Regions from separate parts of the Ralstonia pickettii genome, predicted to be linked through region 2. Evidence: riboswitches for the same ligand, from Rfam matches in the RefSeq annotation. Region 2 holds a riboswitch; the other holds the start of a gene.
The links. A riboswitch is a leader RNA that binds a small molecule or an ion and turns the genes downstream of it on or off. The one in region 2 is predicted to bind glycine.
Positions count from the first base shown of each region.

Region 1: linked by a shared signal. The riboswitch ahead of N5B55_RS19860 (D-amino acid dehydrogenase) and the one ahead of gcvT (glycine cleavage system aminomethyltransferase GcvT) in region 2 are both predicted to bind glycine.

Region 1 is NZ_CP104382.1:699,559-709,462, forward strand. It holds gene N5B55_RS19855 (porin) at 1-168, shown strand, start outside; gene N5B55_RS19860 (D-amino acid dehydrogenase) at 236-1,489, opposite strand; glycine riboswitch at 1,635-1,740, opposite strand; gene eutC (ethanolamine ammonia-lyase subunit EutC) at 1,805-2,596, opposite strand; gene N5B55_RS19870 (ethanolamine ammonia-lyase subunit EutB) at 2,616-3,998, opposite strand; gene chrA (chromate efflux transporter) at 4,123-5,358, shown strand; gene dbpA (ATP-dependent RNA helicase DbpA) at 5,425-6,822, opposite strand; gene N5B55_RS19885 (hypothetical protein) at 6,837-7,022, opposite strand; gene N5B55_RS19890 (fasciclin domain-containing protein) at 7,494-8,078, shown strand; gene N5B55_RS19895 (sigma-70 family RNA polymerase sigma factor) at 8,142-8,852, shown strand; gene N5B55_RS19900 (anti-sigma factor) at 8,849-9,577, shown strand; gene N5B55_RS19905 (DUF3429 domain-containing protein) at 9,791-9,904, opposite strand, start outside.
Region 2 is NZ_CP104381.1:3,180,023-3,189,926, forward strand. It holds gene pyk (pyruvate kinase) at 1-422, shown strand, start outside; gene hemN (oxygen-independent coproporphyrinogen III oxidase) at 430-1,914, opposite strand; gene N5B55_RS15395 (ABC transporter substrate-binding protein) at 2,168-3,256, shown strand; gene N5B55_RS15400 (UvrD-helicase domain-containing protein) at 3,817-5,937, opposite strand; gene N5B55_RS15405 (hypothetical protein) at 6,211-6,537, shown strand; glycine riboswitch at 6,921-7,018, shown strand; glycine riboswitch at 7,031-7,158, shown strand; gene gcvT (glycine cleavage system aminomethyltransferase GcvT) at 7,288-8,415, shown strand; gene gcvH (glycine cleavage system protein GcvH) at 8,463-8,843, shown strand; gene gcvP (aminomethyl-transferring glycine dehydrogenase) at 8,928-9,904, shown strand, end outside.

The sequences.
Region 1 (9,904 bases), on a different replicon from region 2:
GACTACGCCTTCAGCAAGCGCACCGACGTCTACGCCGAAGTTGACTACACCCGCCTGCAGGGCGCCTGGGTTGCTCTGAACAGCGCCGCCGCATTCAACAATTCGGGCAACACGTACGGCAACAACTCGCGGTTGGGCGTGATGCTGGGCGTGCGACACAAGTTCTGACTGCTTGGTTCGTTCTCGCAATGAAAAAAGCCCGCCAATGTTCCGGCGGGCTTTTTTCATGCTGCGATCAATGCAGCGGGCAATCTCGCGCGATCACGTCGCCTACCATGGCAGCGGTTGCGCCAGACAGCGTCCAGCCCAGATGCCCATGGCCCGTGTTGTAGAACACGCGCGCGTGCCGCCCACGGCCGACGCGCGGCATCATGTCCGGCATCATCGGGCGCAAGCCGGCCCAGGGCACCACACGCGACGTACCAATCGCAAAGTTGCGGCGCGTCCACGCCACCAGCGGTTCGATGCGGTCCGCGCGGATGTCGCGGTTGTAGCCGTTGAATTCCGCCGTGCCCGCCACGCGGAAGCGGCCAGTGCCCAGGCGGCTCGTCACGATCTTTGCGCTCTCATCCAGCAGGCTGACCCACGGCGCGCCTTGCACGCTGGCATCGTCGTCCAGGTGCACGGTGATCGAATAGCCCTTGACCGGATACACGTTGATGCGATCGCCCACCAGTTGTGCGATATGCCGGCTGCCCACGCCCGCGCACACGACCATCGCATCGGCGGCAAGGTCCTGTACGACATTCGCCGCGGTGGTGGAAAGGCGGTCATCGAGCGTGGTTTGCAACAGCAGGCGCACGCCGCTTTCGGAGGTTTCCACATCGCGCACATCCACGCCGTGCATGAATCGCACGCCGCGCTTCTCACACGCCTGCGCCAGGCCGCGCGTGAACTTGTGGATGTCACCGGTGGCGTCGGATGCGGTGAAATAGCCGCCGTAGTAGTTGCCGCGCAGCGTCGGCTCAATGGCGGCAATCTCCTCGGGGCTCACGGCGTGCCGCTCAAGCCCGCCGGCGACGAGCAGGGCGTTGGCCTTGCCTGCTGCCGCAAAGCTGGCCTTGTCGTGATAGACGTGCAGAATGCCGCGCTTCTGCAGGTCGAAATCGATCTGCTCCCGTTCGGCCATCGCAAACAGATGCTTGCGTGCCTCGATGGCCATGCGGGTGGTCTCGATGGTGTTGCGGCGGTAGTGCGCGATGCTGGCGACGAACTCGCCGATCCACGAGTATTTGTGCCACGAGGGCTTGGGATTGAGCAGCAGCGGGGCGTCGTTGCGCAGCATCCATTTGATGCCTTTGAGCAGCGTGCCGGTGCTGTTCCAGACTTCTGCGTTGCTGGCGGAAAGCTGCCCGCCGTTGGCGAACGAGGTTTCCATGGCCGGGTACAGGTGGCGGTCGAGCACCGTGACCTGATAGCCGAGTTGCGAGAGCGTGTAGGCAGTGGTGACGCCGGATATGCCGGCGCCGACGATGACGATGTGCGTCATGGCGGTCCCTATGGAGTGATGTGATGACCGGACGATCCGGTCGGCTCACCCCATCTGTCTTGGGACCTGAGAGCTTGGGCACGAGCAGCGCTGGCGCCTTCCCCTTCGGTGGGCGCACGCGTGTACGCCTCTCTCCAGATTCGCAGTCGACGCCACAGTCCTTTTGCCTGAGAGTTTCCGGGGTGGTTGCTCCATCGGCGCCGGGCGGTGCGCGTATGTGCGGTGAGCCCGGTCTCTCCTGCGGCGTGTTGCAGCTGTCGTTGGTGCGTCAGCCGCGCCTGCGTGCTGCCGGTGGGGGCAGCGGGAGCGAGTGTGTCACGGGTCGTGACGTTCGGCAAGTCGCGCTGTAGCGGATGCAACGGGAGGCGTGTCGTCCTTCAGGTCCACGCCGCTGCGGCCGAGCGCCAGCGCGCCATTGAGCAGGAACATCAGCCGGGTCGCTGCCTGGTCATAGGCCAGGCCGGCCGGCCGCACATTGGAAATGCAGTTGCGCTCCGCATCGGAGCGGCCAACGCGCGGCGCGTAGGTCAGGTAAATGCCCAGGCTGTCAGGCGAACTCAACCCCGGCCGCTCACCGATCAACATCACCACCTGCCGGGCGCCAAGCAACGCACCGATCTCGTCCCCCAGGGCAACGCGGGACTGCTCGGCGATGGCGACTGGGCCGATCGACCACCCGGCCGGCAGGCGCTCACGCACGCTGCACAGCAGTGGCACGGCATGGCTTTGCGCCGCCAAAGCGGAGAGGCCATCGGCAATCACGAACACCACATCGAATGGCTGCGCTGGCCGCAACGCACCAAGCCTTGCGCGGCTGGCATCGTCGAGCCGACGGCCAAGGTCGGGACGGCGCAGATACTCCGCGCGCTCAGCAGCCGCGCTATGCACGGCCACCGCCGTGAAGCCCGCCTGTTCGAGGGCGGCCGCAATTGCGGCGCGATCGAGCGGCAAGTGCACGGCATCGCGCGCCTGGGCATGCGCCACGCCAAACGCAAGTACGGCGTCGGTCGTCTGGCTGTTGCCGGCACGGCCCAGCGCGATACGGGCGTCGGTAAAGGCGCGCAGGTGCGCCCACGGATTCAGCTGAACGAGGGAGTGTTTCGGCATGAGCGGCGTCCCAACGAATTCACAGCGCGTGAGCCAGCTGCAACAGCGGTTGCCGCGCCGTGGCGTCTTGCAGGCGGCCGGCAGTATCGACGATGCCCATGCTTTGCAGCCACGTCTCGAACTCCGGTGCGGGGCGCAACCCCAGCGTGTCGCGCAGATAGAGGGCGTCATGAAACGACGTGCTCTGGTAGTTCAGCATGATGTCGTCGGCGCCCGGCACCCCCATGATGAAATGGATGCCCGCCACGCCAAACAGCGTAAGCAGCGTATCCATGTCGTCTTGGTCGGCCTCTGCGTGGTTCGTGTAGCAGACGTCGCAACCCATTGGCAGGCCCATCAGCTTGCCGCAGAAGTGGTCTTCCAGCCCGGCGCGGATGATCTGCTTGCCATCGTAGAGATACTCCGGCCCGATAAAGCCGACAACCGTGTTGACCAGCAACGGCGAGAACGCCCGCGCCACGGCATAAGCACGGGCTTCCATCGTTTGCTGATCGATGCCGTGATGCGCATTGGCCGACAACGCGCTGCCCTGGCCGGTCTCGAAATACATCACGTTGTTGCCGACCGTACCGCGCGCCAGGCCCTGCGCAGCATCGTGCGCTTCCGCCAGCAAGGCGAGGCTGATGCCGAAGCCTGCGTTGGCCTGCTCGCTGCCCGCCACCGACTGAAACACCAGGTCAACCGGCGCGCCCTGGTCAATGGCGCGCAGTGTGTTGGTCACATGGGTCAGCACGCACGACTGCGTGGGGATGGCGTAGCGATTGCGCAGTTCATCGACCAATCGCAGCAGCGAGACAATGGCACCGAGATTGTCGCCAGCGGGGTTGATGCCGATGGTCGCATCGCCGCACCCATAGAGCAGGCCGTCGATGATCGACGCTGCAATGCCTTTGGGATCGTCCGTCGGGTGATTTGGCTGCAGCCGGACTGACAGTCGGCCGGGCAACCCGATGGTGTTGCGAAAGCGCGTGACGACGCGGCACTTGCGTGCCACGGCGATCAGGTCCTGATTGCGCATCAACTTGCTGACCGCTGCAGCCATTTCCGGCGTGATGCCGGGCGCGGTGCCGGCCAGTGCCTGGCTGTCGGTCTCATGCAGGAGCAGCCAGTTGCGGAATTCGCCCACCGTGAGCGAGGCGATCGGCTGGAAGGCCTGAGCGTCGTGCCGGTCAACAATCAGGCGGGTGACCTCGTCCTGTTCATAAGGGATCAGCGCTTCGTTAAGGAACGTCGACAGCGGCACGTCTGCCAGTGCCATCCGTGCGGCCATGCGTTCGGCTTCGCTGGCTGCGCCCAGGCCTGCCAGATAATCGCCTGAGCGTGCCGGGCTGGCTTTGGCCAGCAGCGTCTTGAGATCCTTGAACACATGGCGCTGTGCGCCAATGGCCTGAGCGAAGTGCATGATGGGATACGCGAAAGCGTCCAATGACGGTGACGGCAATATCTATCCTGCCACTTTAGTTGCCTTCCAAGCCATGGCTGCAATGTTCTAATACGCGTTTCTCAAGCGTCGATATCCTGCGCCAATGACCGCATCTGCCACTCCGTCCCGCACACATCAAGCGGCGTCTGCCATGGAAGTGCTGGCGGTTTTCCTCAGGCTGGGTCTCACGAGTTTTGGCGGCCCGGTCGCGCATATCGGCTATTTCCGCCGCGAGTTCGTGGAGCGTCGGCGCTGGCTGGACGACGCCACATTCACCGATCTGGTTGCGCTGTGCCAGTTCCTGCCGGGGCCTGCGAGCAGCCAGGTCGGGTTTTCTGTCGGGCTGCTCCGGGCGGGATGGCGCGGCGGGTTGGCGGCGTGGTGCGGCTTTACGCTGCCCTCCGTCCTGTTGCTGCTGGCCTTTGCGATGCTCGCGCCGCGCCTGGGCGGCCCGGTTGGAACTGGCCTGATCCACGGTTTGAAGCTGGTTGCCGTTGCGGTGGTGGCGCAGGCCGTGTGGGACATGGCGCGCAAGCTTTGTCCTGACTGGCAGCGCGCGGGCATTGCGTTGATCAGCATCACCGTGCTCAGCGCGCTGACGACTGTTTACGCGCAACTCGTCGTCATCGTGCTCGGCGCCGGGCTTGGGCTGGCGTTATGTCGATCGTCCCAGCGAGCCAGTGGCGGAGCGGGGAAGGGGCAGGAAACCGCATTCCGGGTGCCCCACGCGGCCAGCATTGGCAGCTTGGTGCTGTTCTGTGCGCTGCTGTTCGGCCTTCCGGTGGTCGCGGAGCTTCATCCGTGGATGCCCGCCAAGGTCTTCGACGCGTTCTATCGTTCAGGCGCGTTGGTATTCGGGGGCGGGCACGTCGTGCTTCCGCTTCTGGAGCATCAGACGGTCGCCACGGGTTGGGTCACCCCGAACGATTTCCTCGCGGGCTACGGTGCTGCGCAGGCCGTGCCGGGGCCGTTGTTCACCTTTGCCGCCTTTCTCGGCTGGACGATCGGGCCGGGGCTGAACCACTGGGCCGGGGCTGCACTGGCCACGGTGGGCATTTTTCTGCCGGGCCTGCTGCTGGTCATCGCGGCATTGCCTTATTGGCAGGCGTTGCGCGCGCGTCGTTCCATGGCGGCTGTGCTGGCGGGTGTGAATGCGGCCGTGGTTGGATTGCTGGCGTTCGCCCTTTACACGCCCGTCTGGACGAGCGCAGTCCGGTCATGGAGCGATGTTTCCGTCGCGGTGATTGCGTTCTTGCTGCTGACACGATGGAAAACGCCACCGTTGATCGTGGTGGCGTTGTGTGCGGCGGCAGGGGTCGCCGCCGCCATGCTGGGCTGAAACGCCGCGCTTCCCCGCGAGCGGCAACCGGTAATTGGCAACCGGTAGCCGCGCAGAGCACCCGCGTCACTCATCCATCAACCGAACCCTGACTTTCTTGCCCTTCATCGTGCCGGCATTGAGCTTGCGCAGCGCCTCGCGCGCGATGCCGCGTTCGACCGCGACGTAGGTCGAGAATTCCGTCACGTTGATCTTGCCGATCTGGTCGCCGCGAAAGCCGGCATCCCCGGTCAGTGCGCCGAGCACATCGCCGGGGCGGATCTTCTCCTTGCGCCCACCCAGAATCTGCAGCGTTTCCATGGGCGGCAGCAGCGGCGCATCGTTGCCGGTATCAAGCTCGTCGAGTTTGTGCCATTCGACCTCACGGCCCATCGCTTCTTCGATGTTGCCGACGCGGCCCATCTCGTCCATGCTGGCGAGGCTCAACGCCCAGCCGTTGTCATCGGCTCGGCCTGTGCGGCCAATCCGGTGCACATGCACTTCGGGATCAGGCGTCACGTCAACGTTGATCACCGCTTCGAGCTGCGCGATATCGAGCCCGCGCGCGGCAACGTCTGTCGCAACCAGCACCGAGCAACTGCGGTTCGCGAACTGGATCAACACCTGGTCGCGTTCGCGCTGTTCGAGTTCGCCATGCAACGCCAGCGCGTGAATGCCCTGCGCGCGCAGCACGTCGAGCAGGTCCCGGCATTGCTGCTTCGTGTTGCAGAACGCGAGCGTGCTCACCGGCCGATAGTGCTTGAGCAGCAGCCCGACCGCATGCAGCCGCTGGCTGTCGGTCACCTCGTAGAAGCGCTGGCGAATCTTGCTGTCGTCGTGGCGCTCTTGGAGTTTTACTTCTTTCGGGTTGCGCAGAATCCGCTGGCTCAGCTTCGCAATGCCTTCCGGGTACGTTGCCGAGAACAGCAGCGTTTGCCGGTCGGCCGGGCATTGGCGCACGACCGTCGCGATGTCGTCGAAGAAGCCCATGTCGAGCATGCGGTCGGCTTCGTCGAGGACAAGCGTTTTCAGCGCGCCGAGCCCGAGGTTGCCGCGCTCGAGGTGGTCCATGATGCGTCCTGGCGTGCCGACGATGACGTGGGCGCCGTGCTCCAGGCTGGCTGCCTGGGGGCGCATGGGTGTGCCACCGCAGAGCGTCAGGACTTTCACGTTCTCTTCGGCGCGGGCCAGGCGGCGGATCTCCTGCGCAACCTGATCGGCAAGCTCGCGCGTGGGGCAGAGCACCATCGCCTGTACGTCGAAGCTGCGCGCGTCGAGCCGTGCGAGCAGGGCCAGCGCAAACGCTGCGGTTTTGCCGCTGCCGGTCTTGGCCTGCGCGATCAGGTCGTGGCCCGCAAGGGCGATCGGCAGGCTTGCGGCCTGGATCGGCGTCATGTCGGTGTAGCCAAGCTGCGTGAGGTTCGCCAGCACGGCAGGGGGGAGCGCCAGGGTGCTGAAAGGCGCGGCGGTCGGTTCGATGGTCATGTCGTTGCGTTGAATCACTTGAGCGGCTTGCCTTCGATTTGCTTGTAGATGACCCGGCCGTCTTTGGTTTCGACGCGTTTGAGATAGTTGCGAGCGCCGCATAGCGCACAGCGGAACAGCGGCCCTTGGCCCTCGTCTTTAATGGCGACCTCGGAAAGCTGCCACTGCGTGCCGCAGCTCTGGTTGATGCAAGTGAACACGGTTTTCTCTAGATGGATGTGTCGTAGCGCCCCGGAGACGAGGCATGTGGAATCGGGCCGCAAGTGCGCCGGGTTCAGTCTGAATGCAGGAAGCGAATGAAACGCTGGCGCCGGTTGTACCACGGAAACGCCCCGCCTTGGGACAAGTAGCGGTTCCCGCTCAAATTCCCCGCCTTGGCTTCCCGGCGCGCAGTCTGCTGCCATACCGAAAGCCTTCAACGCCAAGAGCTGCGACGAACATTCCGTAAAAACGAAGCTCAGACAGTAGCGATCCCAACCTCCTGAGCAAAACTTGCCAGGATCAGCGACCGCACACCCTCTGATCTGCAGGAGGTCGATTCCTGACGCAAAGCCAACGCAATCCTGGGAATGCTACTGCGCCGTCGCGCGATCCGAATGTGCATCCAACAGCCCGTTGGTCTCGTATATCGGTTGCTTCCACGTTGCGAAGCGCCACGATAGAGGTCAACGATGAAACGGTATCAACTGGCAAAGTTGTCTGGTGTTCTGCTTTCCCTCGCAATCATTTCTGGCGGCTATGCGTCCGTGTCGATGGCTGCAATGGGCGATGGCGAAGCGACCACCATGGTGGGCGGCGCTCCGATGTATCCGTCCAAGAACATTATTCAAAATGCGGTCAATTCGAAGGATCACACCACGCTTGTTGCGGCCGTGAAGGCAGGCGGCTTGGTTGAAACGCTGTCTGGGCCAGGGCCATTCACCGTGTTTGCACCGACCAACCAGGCCTTTGCGGCGCTGCCGGCCGGCACGGTCGATCAGTTGCTCAAGCCGGAAAGCAAACCCACCTTGGTCAAGGTGTTGACCTATCACGTGGTGCCCGGCCGGCTTACGGCGCAAGACCTGATGAAGGCCGTCGCAGATGGCGGCGGCAAGGCGATGCTCAAAACCGTGGAGGGCGATCCGCTCACGGTCATGCAGAAGGGCGACCGCCTGACCGTCACTGACGACAAGGGCGGTGTCGCCGTCGTGACGATCGGCAACGTGTACCAGTCGAACGGCGTGATTCACGTCGTGGACAAGGTATTGATGCCGTAACCCATCTTGTGAAGCGCAAGGGCGTATGCCCTTGCGCGCTCGAATCATGACGGGAGGAAGGCAATGTCATCTCAATTTCGCTACGCTCAAGACGTTCATTGCGGGAAGCACGCCGGTGATATACCTTTGCCGCATCCCGTCATGGGCAACCGAGGCAGGCGAAATCATATGCACGTTGTCGGAGCATCTTTGCCCGAAGCCGAGGGCACGTTATCAGCGCGCCAGGAAGCCGCCCGCGAGCGGCTTGCTGAGCTGCTCAAGCAGACGGGCGAAGGAAGCAAATCGGCGTTCGCAGAACTCTACACGCTGACTTCTCCCAAACTCTATTCGTTGGCGTACACCATCCTGCGCAGTTCAGGCGAAGCCGAAGACGTGCTGCAGGATATATTCGTCGCCATCTGGCAACGCGCCGATCAGTTCGATCCGCAGCGGGGGACCGCCATGACATGGTTGATCTCGCTCACCAGGAACAAATCGATCGATCGACTTCGGCAGTCGCGCGAGACCACTGCCGAAGAGGCGGATTGGGGCCAGATCATTGATGAGCGGGCAACGCCATCCGAAGTGGTGGACATGAGTCAGGAGCGTCGGCGTCTGGAAAGTTGCCTTCGCAAGCTGGAGGGGCGCCAGCGTGGTGTGATCGTGGAAGCGTTCTATACCGGGGTGACTTACGCTGAACTCGCCGCGCGTCTGAGCGTACCGGTCGGCACCATGAAAACGTGGGTGCGACGCAGCCTGCTTCAACTCAAAATGTGCCTGGAGCAGCAGTCATGACGCCAGATCGCGATCTGGAATGCGCCGAATACGTTCTCGGTTTGCTGGACACCGAAGAGCGTAGCGCCGTGGAGCGTGCACTGCATGAAGAGGCTGGGCTGCAAGCAGCAGTCGATGCTTGGGCGTCTCGTCTTTCACCCCTTGGTGAGACTGTGACTTCCAGGCAGCCACCGGCGCGTGTGTGGAGGCGAATCGAAGCCGACTTGGGGCTCGTCGAACGCACTGGCACGCCCCAGTCTGTTCCGGAGTCTCGCATGCAGCGTTTCTGGAACAGCATTCAGTTCTGGCGACTGGTGGCGCTCGCGACAACCTTTGCAATGGTCGCCGTCGTCGCGGTGAATCTCTTCCTTGTACCGACCTCGGAAGCCCCGTCCGGGCTGAAGTCGGCTTATGCTGCCACGGCCATCACCGGGGACGATGGCGTGCCCCATTGGACCGCGACCGTCGACAAAGCAAAGCGCGAGATCATCGTCGTGCCGGCCGTCGCATTTCAGGTTTCGGACAGTGCTTCAACAGAACTCTGGCTGATTCCAGAAAACAGCAAACCGATTTCGTTGGGCGTCTTCCCCTCCAATCGCTCGACTTCAATTGTGTTGTCGAAGGAAAACGCCGCCAAACTCAATGCCCGTTCAGCGCTGGCTGTTTCGGTAGAGCCCAAAGGCGGTTCTCCGACGGGTCAAGCGACGGGTCCTGTGGTCGGCAAGGGCGCCATGCATGAGACGTGATGCGATTGTCTATCTCTGCGTAGGTAGCTTCAATGCCGCAGTGCTGCTCAACACTGTTTGAAGCGCCGAGCAACGTCGTGGTCACGTAGCTTGTCACGCTCGTGTTGCCTTTGCGCCTAGTGACCAGTGCGTGGAGGGGCGTGCGCTCACAACCGTCGACTTCAACCTCGTAGATATGCGTGCGGGCGGCGCGGAGTGCACCGCCCTCGGCACTTAGAGCAGGCCTGCAAAACCCGAAAGCGCCAGCGACGCCACTGCTACGACGGTCAGTACGCTGCGTAGCCGAAAGTACCAGGCAGGTATTGCGCCGCGACGCGCAAACACAGC
Region 2 (9,904 bases):
GCCAGGACGCCATCTGCGCAGCCCTGCGCGACGTCACGCACATCCTGGGCGCAGTGGCCACCGTCACGTACACGTCCAGCGGCAAGACGAGCCTGCGCGCCGCGCGCGAGCGGCCGCTGGCGCCCATCGTCAGCATCACGCCGCGCCTCGATACGGCGCGCCGGCTGGCGATCGCTTGGGGCGTGCACAGCACGGTCAGCCCCGATGTGAGCAATGTCGACGAGATGGTGGACGCGGCGTGCCGGGCCGCCGCGCGTGAAGGCTTTGCCGTGTCGGGCGACCAGATCGCCATCACGGCGGGCATGCCGTTCGGCCAGGCCGGTTCGACCAACCTGCTGCGCCTGGCGGAAATCTGGCCGCAGACCGTTGCATCCGCCCAGATGGAAACGCGCGCCGAGCAGTTCGAAGCCGCGACGGCCTGACGCTGCGTCAGACCACCTTGGAGTAGCGCGGAACGAAGGCGACGGGCTTGCCTTCTGCGTGCGCCGTGCGCTCCGTGCCTGCATCGCGAAGGTGTGCATCGAACACCATCGCGATGCGGCGCACGAGCAGGCGCCCTTGCGGCGTGATGACGATACGCTCGTCGCCCACCTTCACCAGCCCGGCGTCTTCCAACGGCGCCAACGCCTGCAGCTCGCTCGCAAAGCTGCGCTTGAAGTCCAGCCCGTGGCGCGCGCCAAATACGCGCATGTCCAAGGCAAATCCGCACATCAGCTCGCCGATCAATGCGCGGCGCACGTGGTCGTCCGGCGTGAGCGACATGCCGCGCAGCACGGCCAGTTCGCCGGCATCGATGCGCGCGTAGTACGCGTCGAGATCCCTCTCGTTCTGCGCATACACATCGCCGACGCGGCTGATGGCCGACACGCCAAACGCCAGCATGTCGCAATCGGCGTGCGTGGAATACCCCTGGAAGTTGCGCTGCAGCCGCCCTTCACGCTGCGCGATGGCTAGCGCATCATCAGGCCGCGCGAAGTGGTCCATGCCGATATAGACATAGCCCTCGGCAACGAGGCGCTCGACCGTCATCGCGAGCAAATCGAGCTTTTCGTCGGCGGTCGGCAGCGCAAGCACGTCGATACGGCGCTGCGGCTTGAACAGATGCGGCAGATGCGCGTAGCTGTAGACGGACAGCCGGTCGGGCGCCATCTCCAGCACGCGATCGAGCGTGGCGTTGAAGGTCTCGGTGCGCTGATGCGGCAAGCCGTAGATCAGGTCGAAGCTGATCGATTCGAACCGCAGCCGACGTGCGGTGTCGACCACGCGGCGCGTCTCTTCCACGCTCTGGATGCGGCGGATGGCGCGTTGAACTTCGGGGTCGAAGTCCTGGATGCCTAGGCTTGCGCGGTTAAAGCCGATCTCGGCGAGGACTTCCAGCGTGCCTTCGTCAGCGTGGCGCGGGTCGAGTTCGACGGAAATTTCGGCGTCGCCCGTCAGCGCAAAATGCTCGCGCGTGGCGGCCATCACGGCGCGCATCTCATCGTGCGCAAGAAACGTCGGTGTGCCGCCGCCCCAATGCAGCTGCGTCACGCGGCGCAGTGGGCCGATCTGGTCGGCCACCATCGCCATCTCGCGCGCAAGGGTGTCAACGTAGCGGGCACTGCGCGAGCGATCCTTCGTGACCACTTTGTTGCAGCCGCAGTAGTAGCAAAGATTCGCGCAGAACGGCAGGTGCATGTACAGCGACAGCGGCGCATGCAACGCTGGCGCGATCGCGGCGCGGCGGTGCAAGGCGTCGAGATAGTCGGCGTTGCCGAACCGATTGTGGAAGCGGTCCGCCGTCGGATATGAGGTGTAGCGCGGGCCGTGCGTATCAAAGCGCTGTGCGAGCGCGCGCACCTGCGGTGCCGACCAGCGGAAGGCGGAGTCGGGGGCGGCAGACGGAGGGTCGACCGGCTTGGCGAACGGAAACATGGGGCGGTTCTGGTGGGGCGATGGTTCATCCTAAAACCGCGATGGGGGTGCCGCGTTGATATGTGTCAACGTGCGTCCACACCTGTTCAAACGCGCCTCACCCTCCGTTGGGAGGGCCCCAACTTCACCGATCTGTCATGTTCTGCCCCCTAACATCGGCGATCGGCGCCAAGGCCTCGTCGCCAGTCGTGCGCCCGGCCGTCAAAACAACACAACAGCACAGGCCGTCGACTCGTCTTTTGGGGGAAGCACCATGTGGCAGAGACTGGCACGCCGCTGCGCGTGCGCACTGGCCTGCGCGGCCGTCGCGTTGGCGGCGCATGCACAAGGCACGTCGTTCGTCGTGGGGCAACTGATCGAGCGCGGCGCAGACCAGGCCGACTATGCGCGCGACTTCATGGCGGGCGCCAAGGTGGCTTTCGATGCAGCCAACCAGAGCGGCGGCATCAAGGGCCGGCGCATCAGCCTCGTCCGGCGGGAGGTGGCGCTCAACGAAGCCATCCCGCAGGCCGTTGACATGATCGAACGCGACCATGTCGAGTTGCTCTTTGGCGTAAGCGAGCGCTTGCTGCCGGTGCTGGCAGCGTCTCCCGAGATCGCACGGCGCAATGTGCCATTGCTCGCCCCGCTCTCAGGTGCGACGTCGACCGCCGACAACGTTTTGTTCATCCGTCCCGATTACGACCACGAAATCGTCGCCGCACACAACCGGCTGCGGCAGTTCGGCATGCGGCGAATTGCACTCGTCACGGCAGCGGGCTTCGATCCGCAACTCGGGGTGCGCCTGCGTGGCTCGATCGGCAAGGGAAATGCTGCCGAAACGCTGGACCTTTACACACTCACCGGAGACCCGGCCGAGCTTGCGGCCCGCATCGCGCCGACAAAGCCCACAGCGGTGTTCGTCGCCGGCGACACGCTCACCTACGCCACCGTCGGACGTGCGCTCGCGCAGCAGGGCTGGTATGGCTTTCTGGTCGGGCTGTCGTCCGTCAACCCTCAAGTGGCGCGCGAAATCCTGGGCTCGGGCTACAGCGGCGGCATGCTGCTCGCCCAGACGGTGCCAAACCCGGCCAGCGGCGTCACCAAGGTCGCGCGCGAGCATATGGCGCGGATGAAGCAGTTTCTGGATGAGCCGCCTTCCGCCGCGACGCTATCGGGGTATATCGCCGCGGTGTATTTGGTTCAGGCGATGAATGCCGCGGGCGGCAAGGTGACCGGCGTGGAACTGCGGCGCGCGTTGCAGACGCGCGTTGATGTGGGCGGGTTCACGCTGGATTTCACGCGTGGGAATCGGGGGAGCGAATTTGTTGATCTGAATTACATTCAGGGAGCGGGGAATTGATTTCTTTGGAGTTGGTGGTTTATCCCCCTTTCGTTCCCTGCCGGGACCGACTCACTTTTCTTTGTCTTGCCAAAGAAAAGTAAGCAAAAGACAGGCGCGCCCGAGATGGCGACTTCCCCTTGAATTTGTGTGACCGTGCGGGGAAGGAGGCAAACTCGCTACGCTCAGACAGCCTCCTTCCTTGATCCGCCCGCTCACAAAAATTCAAGGCGCCATCAAGGGCTCAACGTCAAAAGAGAAAGGCCAACCCATCGCGCGGTTGGCCTTTGTCGTTTGGGCTTGTGCCCAGAGGGGGTGGCTTTGTCCTTTGACTTTCCTGCCCTAGATGGCGCCTTCAATTTTCGTAAGCGGGCGGAAAAAAGGCGGGGAACTGTCTGAGCGCAGCGAGTTTTCCCCGCCTCCGCCCGGTTACGGAAATTGAAGGAATCTTTCGCCATCTCGGGCGCGCCTTTCTTTGCTTACTTTCTTTGGCAAGACAAAGAAAGTGAGTCAGCCCCGGCAGGGGATGAAACAAGGGATGCACCAAAACCAAAAACAAAAACCCAAAACCCAAAACCGACTCACGAAGCCACAGGTTTCTTAGCCGCCAACAACCCCTTCAACGCCCCCAACCGATCCTTCGGCGACATCGCCGGCATGGTGTCCTCCGGCGTCGGCCCGGCATCCTCTCCAAGCTTCATCTCAGCGATATAGCGTGACGGCTCGCACACCACCGTCTCCCGCGCCCGCTTGCGCTTCTTGCACCAGCTGATATGCAGGCTGCGCTGCGCCCGCGTGATGCCCACATACATCAACCGCCGTTCCTCTTCGATCTTCTCGTCGGTCAACTCATCGTCTTCGCGGCAGTGCGGCAAGATGCCCTCTTCCACGCCGACCAGGAACACATGCGGATACTCCAGCCCCTTGCTCGCGTGCAGCGTGGACAGGCGCACCGCATCCGGATCCTCTTCCTTCCCTTCGAGCATGCTGATCAGCGCGATGGTCTGCGTGAGTTCCAGCAGGTTCTTGCCGGTGTCCATCAAGCCATCGGCATTGTCGAAGCCCGTGGCTTCTTCGTCGTCATCCTTTTCGGGCTTGGTGCCCTTGCGCTTGAGCCAGTCGAGAAACTCCAGCACGTTGGTCCACTTGTTCTGGGCCTGGCGCTCGTCGTAGGTGTCGTACAGGTAGGCCTCGTAATGGATGCCTTCCATCATCTCGTCGAGCAGCGTGGCGGCGGGCTCCTTGGCGGCGCGGTCCGACAGCCGCACGATGAATTCGCAGAACACGCGCAGCGGCTCCAGCTGGCGCGGCGCGAGCTGCGCTTCGATGCCGCCCATCATCGCCGCCTCGAACAGCGACACCTTGGCCTGCCCGGCAAACGAACCCAGCACTTCGAGCGTCGCATTGCCCACACCGCGCTTGGGCGTGGTGATGGCGCGAATGAAGGCGGGGTCGTCATCCGCGTTGGCAATCAGGCGCAGATACGCGCACAGATCCTTGATCTCGGCCTTGTCGAAAAAGCTTTGCCCGCCCGAGAGCACGTACGGAATGCGCTCGCGGCGCAGGATCTGCTCGAACAGGCGCGCCTGGAAGTTGCCGCGATACAGGATCGCGTAATCCCGAAACTGCGCGCGGCGCTCGAACTTGTGGGCAGAGAGCTTGAAGACGACGCTTTCGGCTTCGTGCTCCTCGTCGTTGGCGCTGGTGACGTTGATCGCGTCGCCCATGCCGTGCTCGCTCCACAGCGTCTTCTCGAACAGCTTCGGATTCTGTGCGATGACCGCGTTGGCGGCATTCAGAATGCGCACCGTGGAGCGGTAGTTCTGCTCCAGCTTGATGACCTTCAGGTTGGGGAAATCCGTCTGCAGCAGCTTGAGGTTGTCGAGCGTGGCGCCACGCCAGCCGTAGATGGCCTGATCGTCGTCGCCCACCGCCGTAAAGGCCGGCGCACGCAGGTGCGAGCCGCCCGCCAGCAGCTTCAGCAGCTGATACTGGCAGGCGTTGGTGTCCTGGTATTCATCGACCAGGAAGTAGCGCAGACGGTTCTGCCACTTCAGGCGCACCTCTTCATTGCGCGCGAACAGCTCGGCGGGAATACGGATCAGGTCGTCGAAGTCCACCGCCTGATACGCGTGCAGCGTCGCCACGTAGTTGCGATAGACGAGCGCCGCCTGGTGGTCATCGACGTTGTTGTTGGCGAGCGCCTCGGCAATCGCCGTGTCCGGGTCGACGAGACCGTTCTTCCATAGCGAGATCGTGCTCTGCACGCGGCGGATCAACTGCTTGTCGGTGGTCGCGAGCTGCTCCTGGATCATGCCGAAGCAATCGTCCGAATCCATGATCGAGAAACGTGGCTTGAGGCCGACATGCTCGGCTTCCGCCCGGAGGATCTGCACGCCCAGCGAGTGAAACGTACAGACCGTCAACTGCTTGATGGGAATGCGCTTGCCGTCTTCGCGCGTCTTGCCGTCCATCAGCTTGGCCACGCGCTCCTGCATTTCCTTGGCCGCCTTGTTGGTGAACGTCACCGCGGCGATGTGCTTGGGCTCGAAGCCCTTGTCGAGAATCAGGTGCGCGATCTTCTGCGTGATCACGCGCGTCTTGCCCGAGCCCGCCCCGGCCAGCACCAGGCATGGGCCGTCGAGGTAATGCACACCTTCGGATTGGGCAGCATTGAGCCCGTGGGCGAGACCGGAAGACATGGGAACAGGCGGAAGAAAAAGCAGGCGGGAACGACAGCGGAGGGCGATGGTAGCACGGCGCCTTTGCATCGATTGAGCCGATGAAAAGCCGTTTGCCGGGGCGCCGTCGGAGGTGCCAATACCGCACCGCACGCGTTTGCGCCCCTCGCTTTGCTTCCGGCCGTTACACCGCTTACGCCCCGTTACACGATGACGGTCAGCCCGGAGCCAAAACGTGCCGTTATGGACAGGACAGCGGCTGAATCGGTCAGCCGCCCACCGGAGGAAGAAACCATGAACCGCATCGTCAAGATCCTGGCTGTAACCGCCGTCGCCCTGTCCGCCACCACCGGCGCCTTCGCCCAGACGCAATGGCAAAAGAACCACCCGCGCCGCGCCGAGGTCAACCACCGCCTCGCCAACCAGAACAAGCGCATCCACAATGAAGTGAAGGAAGGCGAAATCACGAAGGGCCAGGCGCGCCAGCTGCACAAGGAAGACCGCCAGATTCGCCAGGAAGAGCGCGACATGGCGGCCCAAAACGGTGGGCACATCACCAAACAGGAGCAGCGCACGCTGAACCAGCAGGAAAACCAGGTCAGCCGCCAAATCGGCAAGTAAGTCAAAGCAAGACCAGCCACACCCGAACAAGGCGCTCCCGCCCGCGCCCCGACGGTGTGGCCGTTGTCTTTGGCCTTTGACGGTCCTGCCCTAGATGGCGCCTTCAATTTTCGTAAGCGGGCGGAAAAAAGACGGGGAACTGTCTGAGCGCAGCGAGTTTTCCCCGTCTCCGCCCGGTTACGGAAATTGAAGGAGCCTTTCGCCATCTCGGGCGCGCATTTCTTTGCTTACTTTCTTTGGGCAAGACCAAAGAAAGTGAGTCAGCCCCGGCAGGGGATGAAACAAGGGATGCACCACAAGCACAAAAAATCCAGCCCTCCCCCCAACCCGAAACCGCCAAGTCCACCCCAATTGACAATCCCATCCCCCTTCCGTAAATTCCGCCCATCCATCCGGGAGAGCGTGCCCGCCGTACACGGCAAGGCGCCGCCGAAGGGGTAGCACCCGAAAACTCTCAGGCATCCAGGACCGGGCGGATCGGCGGACATGCGTCCGACCGCACTCTGGAGAGCTGGCGCCGCACGACCACTGCGGGCGCCCACCGAAGGGGCTCACGAACGGCGCGCACCGCTATGCGCCCCGCTTCGCAATCTCTCAGGTACCAAGGACAGAGGGGCCATCTGCGCAGCTTGTTGATCTTCATGGCGTCACCATGAGGCATCAGGCTGCGCGGGTGGCCTTTTTGCTTTTCTGGTCCCGAATAACGCGCCGCGCCCGGCCACAGTGGCGGCGCCTCTGCCGAGAGATTCCATGACGCTCCAACACACGCCGCTCAATGCCATCCACCGCTCGCTGGGCGCCCGCATGGTCGACTTTGGCGGCTGGGACATGCCCGTCAACTACGGCTCCCAGATCGAAGAACATCACGCGGTGCGCCAGGACGCCGGCGTCTTCGACGTCTCGCACATGTGCGTGGTCGACCTCACCGGGGCGCGTGTGCGCGACTTCCTGCGTGGGCTGCTCGCCAACAACGTCGACAAGCTCCAGACGCCCGGCAAGGCGCTCTACAGTTGCATGCTGAACCCCAAGGGCGGCGTGATCGACGACCTGATCGTCTACTTCTTCCGCGAAGACTGGTTCCGCCTGGTCGTCAACGCCGGCACCGCACCGACGGACCTGGAATGGATCGTCGCGCAGAACGCGGCCGCCGGCACCGACGTGACCATCACGCCGCGCCGCTCCGACAACAACGCGGGCGCCGAGCCGCTGGGCATTCTGGCCGTGCAAGGCCCGAATGCGCGCGCCAAGACCTACGCCGCGCTGCCCGGCACGCAGGCCGTGGGCGAGGCGCTCAAGCCGTTCAACGCGGGCTTTGTCACCGTGGAAAACGTGGGCGAGATCATGGTGGCGCGCACCGGCTACACCGGCGAAGACGGTTTCGAACTGGTCGTGCCGGCCGCGCAGATCGCAGGCGTGTGGGAACGCCTGCTGCAGGCCGGCGTGCGCCCGGCAGGCCTGGGCGCGCGCGACACGCTGCGCCTGGAGGCCGGCATGAACCTCTACGGCCAGGATATGGACGAGCACGTTTCGCCGCTCGACGCCGGCCTCGCTTGGACGGTCGACCTGCAAAGCGAACGCGACTTCACAGGCAAGGCCGCGCTGCAGGCTGGCGGCCAACGCGAACAGTTCGTCGGCCTGATCCTGCGCGACAAGGGCGGCGTGCTGCGCGCCCACCAAAAGGTCATCACGGCCGCCGGTGACGGTGAAATCACCAGCGGCACGTTCAGCCCGAGCCTGTCGCTCTCCATCGCACTGGCGCGCCTGCCCAAGGACGTGGCCATCGGCACCGACGTACAGGTCGAAATTCGCGACCGCAAGTTGACCGCGACTGTGGTTAAACTGCCGTTCGTGCGCAATGGCAAGGCGCTGGTCAGCTGAACACCGAATTTGCATCCCCCAATACCCATTTTCCGGAGAACCCTTTCATGAGCAACGTCCCCGCCGATCTGAAGTACACCGAACACGACGAGTGGATCCGCGTTGAAGCCGACGGCACGCTGACCATCGGCATTACCGACTTCGCGCAGGAACAGCTCGGCGACATCGTCTTCCTGGAGCTGCCGGAAGCCGGCCGCGCCGTCGCCAAGGACGAAGCGATTGCCGTGGTGGAGTCGGTCAAGGCCGCTTCCGACATCTTCGCCCCGGTGGCCGGCGAGGTCGTCGCCAACAACGCCGATGCCGCCGGCGCGCCGGAATCCGTGAACGCAGGCGCCTACGAGGCGTGGCTGTTCAAGATCAAGCCGACCAACGCCGACGATGTGAACGCCCTGATGTCGGCTGCTGATTACGAAGTAAAGATCGGCTAATCCGGTCCTCCGGCCGGTGCGCGCGCCCTGACCTGCGCTGCGCATCGGCCATTGCTTGCATCGCCTGAATTTCGAGCCCTTGCCATGAACGCTCCGCACCCCGCTTCCTCGGCGCTTGCCGCCGAACGCCCGACGTTGGCTGACCTGGAGGCGCGCGACGCCTTCTCGCTCCGTCACATCGGCCCGTCTGCCGACGAGCAGACCGCCATGCTGGCCACGCTGGGCTACCCCAGCCGCGCCGCGCTGATCGACGCCGTGATCCCGCCGGCCATCCGCCGCCAGGACGGCATGCCGCTGGGAGAATTCACGCAGCCGCTGACCGAAGAAGCGGCGCTTGCCAAGCTGCGCGGCATCGCCGGGCAGAACCGCGTGGTCAAGAGCCTGATCGGCCAGGGCTACTACGGCACGCACACGCCGGGCGTCATCCTGCGCAACATCCTCGAAAACCCCGCCTGGTACACGGCCTACACGCCGTATCAGCCGGAAATCTCGCAGGGCCGCCTGGAAGCGATGCTGAATTTCCAGCAGATGGTGATCGACCTGACCGCCATGGACATCGCCAATGCGTCCATGCTGGACGAAGCGACCGCCGCTGCCGAAGCCATGACGCTGCTGCAGCGCATTGGCAAATCGAAGTCGACCGTGTTCTTCGTGGCCGACGACGTGCTGCCGCAAACGCTGGAAGTCGTGCGCACGCGCGCCGAGCCGATCGGCGTGCAAGTGGTGACCGGCCCGGCGGCCGACGCTGCCAAGCACGACGCGTTCGGTGTGCTGCTGCAATACCCGGGCGCCAACGGTGCGCTGCTGGGCGATCTGGCGACGTACCAGGCGCTGACCGATGCCGTGCACGCCGCCGGCGGTCTGGTCGTGGCCGCCGCCGACCTGCTGGCGCTCACGCTGCTGGCCGCGCCGGGCGAATGGGGTGCCGACGTCGTGATCGGCAACACGCAGCGTTTTGGCGTGCCGTTCGGCTTCGGCGGCCCGCACGCCGGTTACATGGCCGTGCGCGATGCGTTCAAGCGCTCGATGCCCGGCCGCCTGGTCGGCGTGACGATCGATGC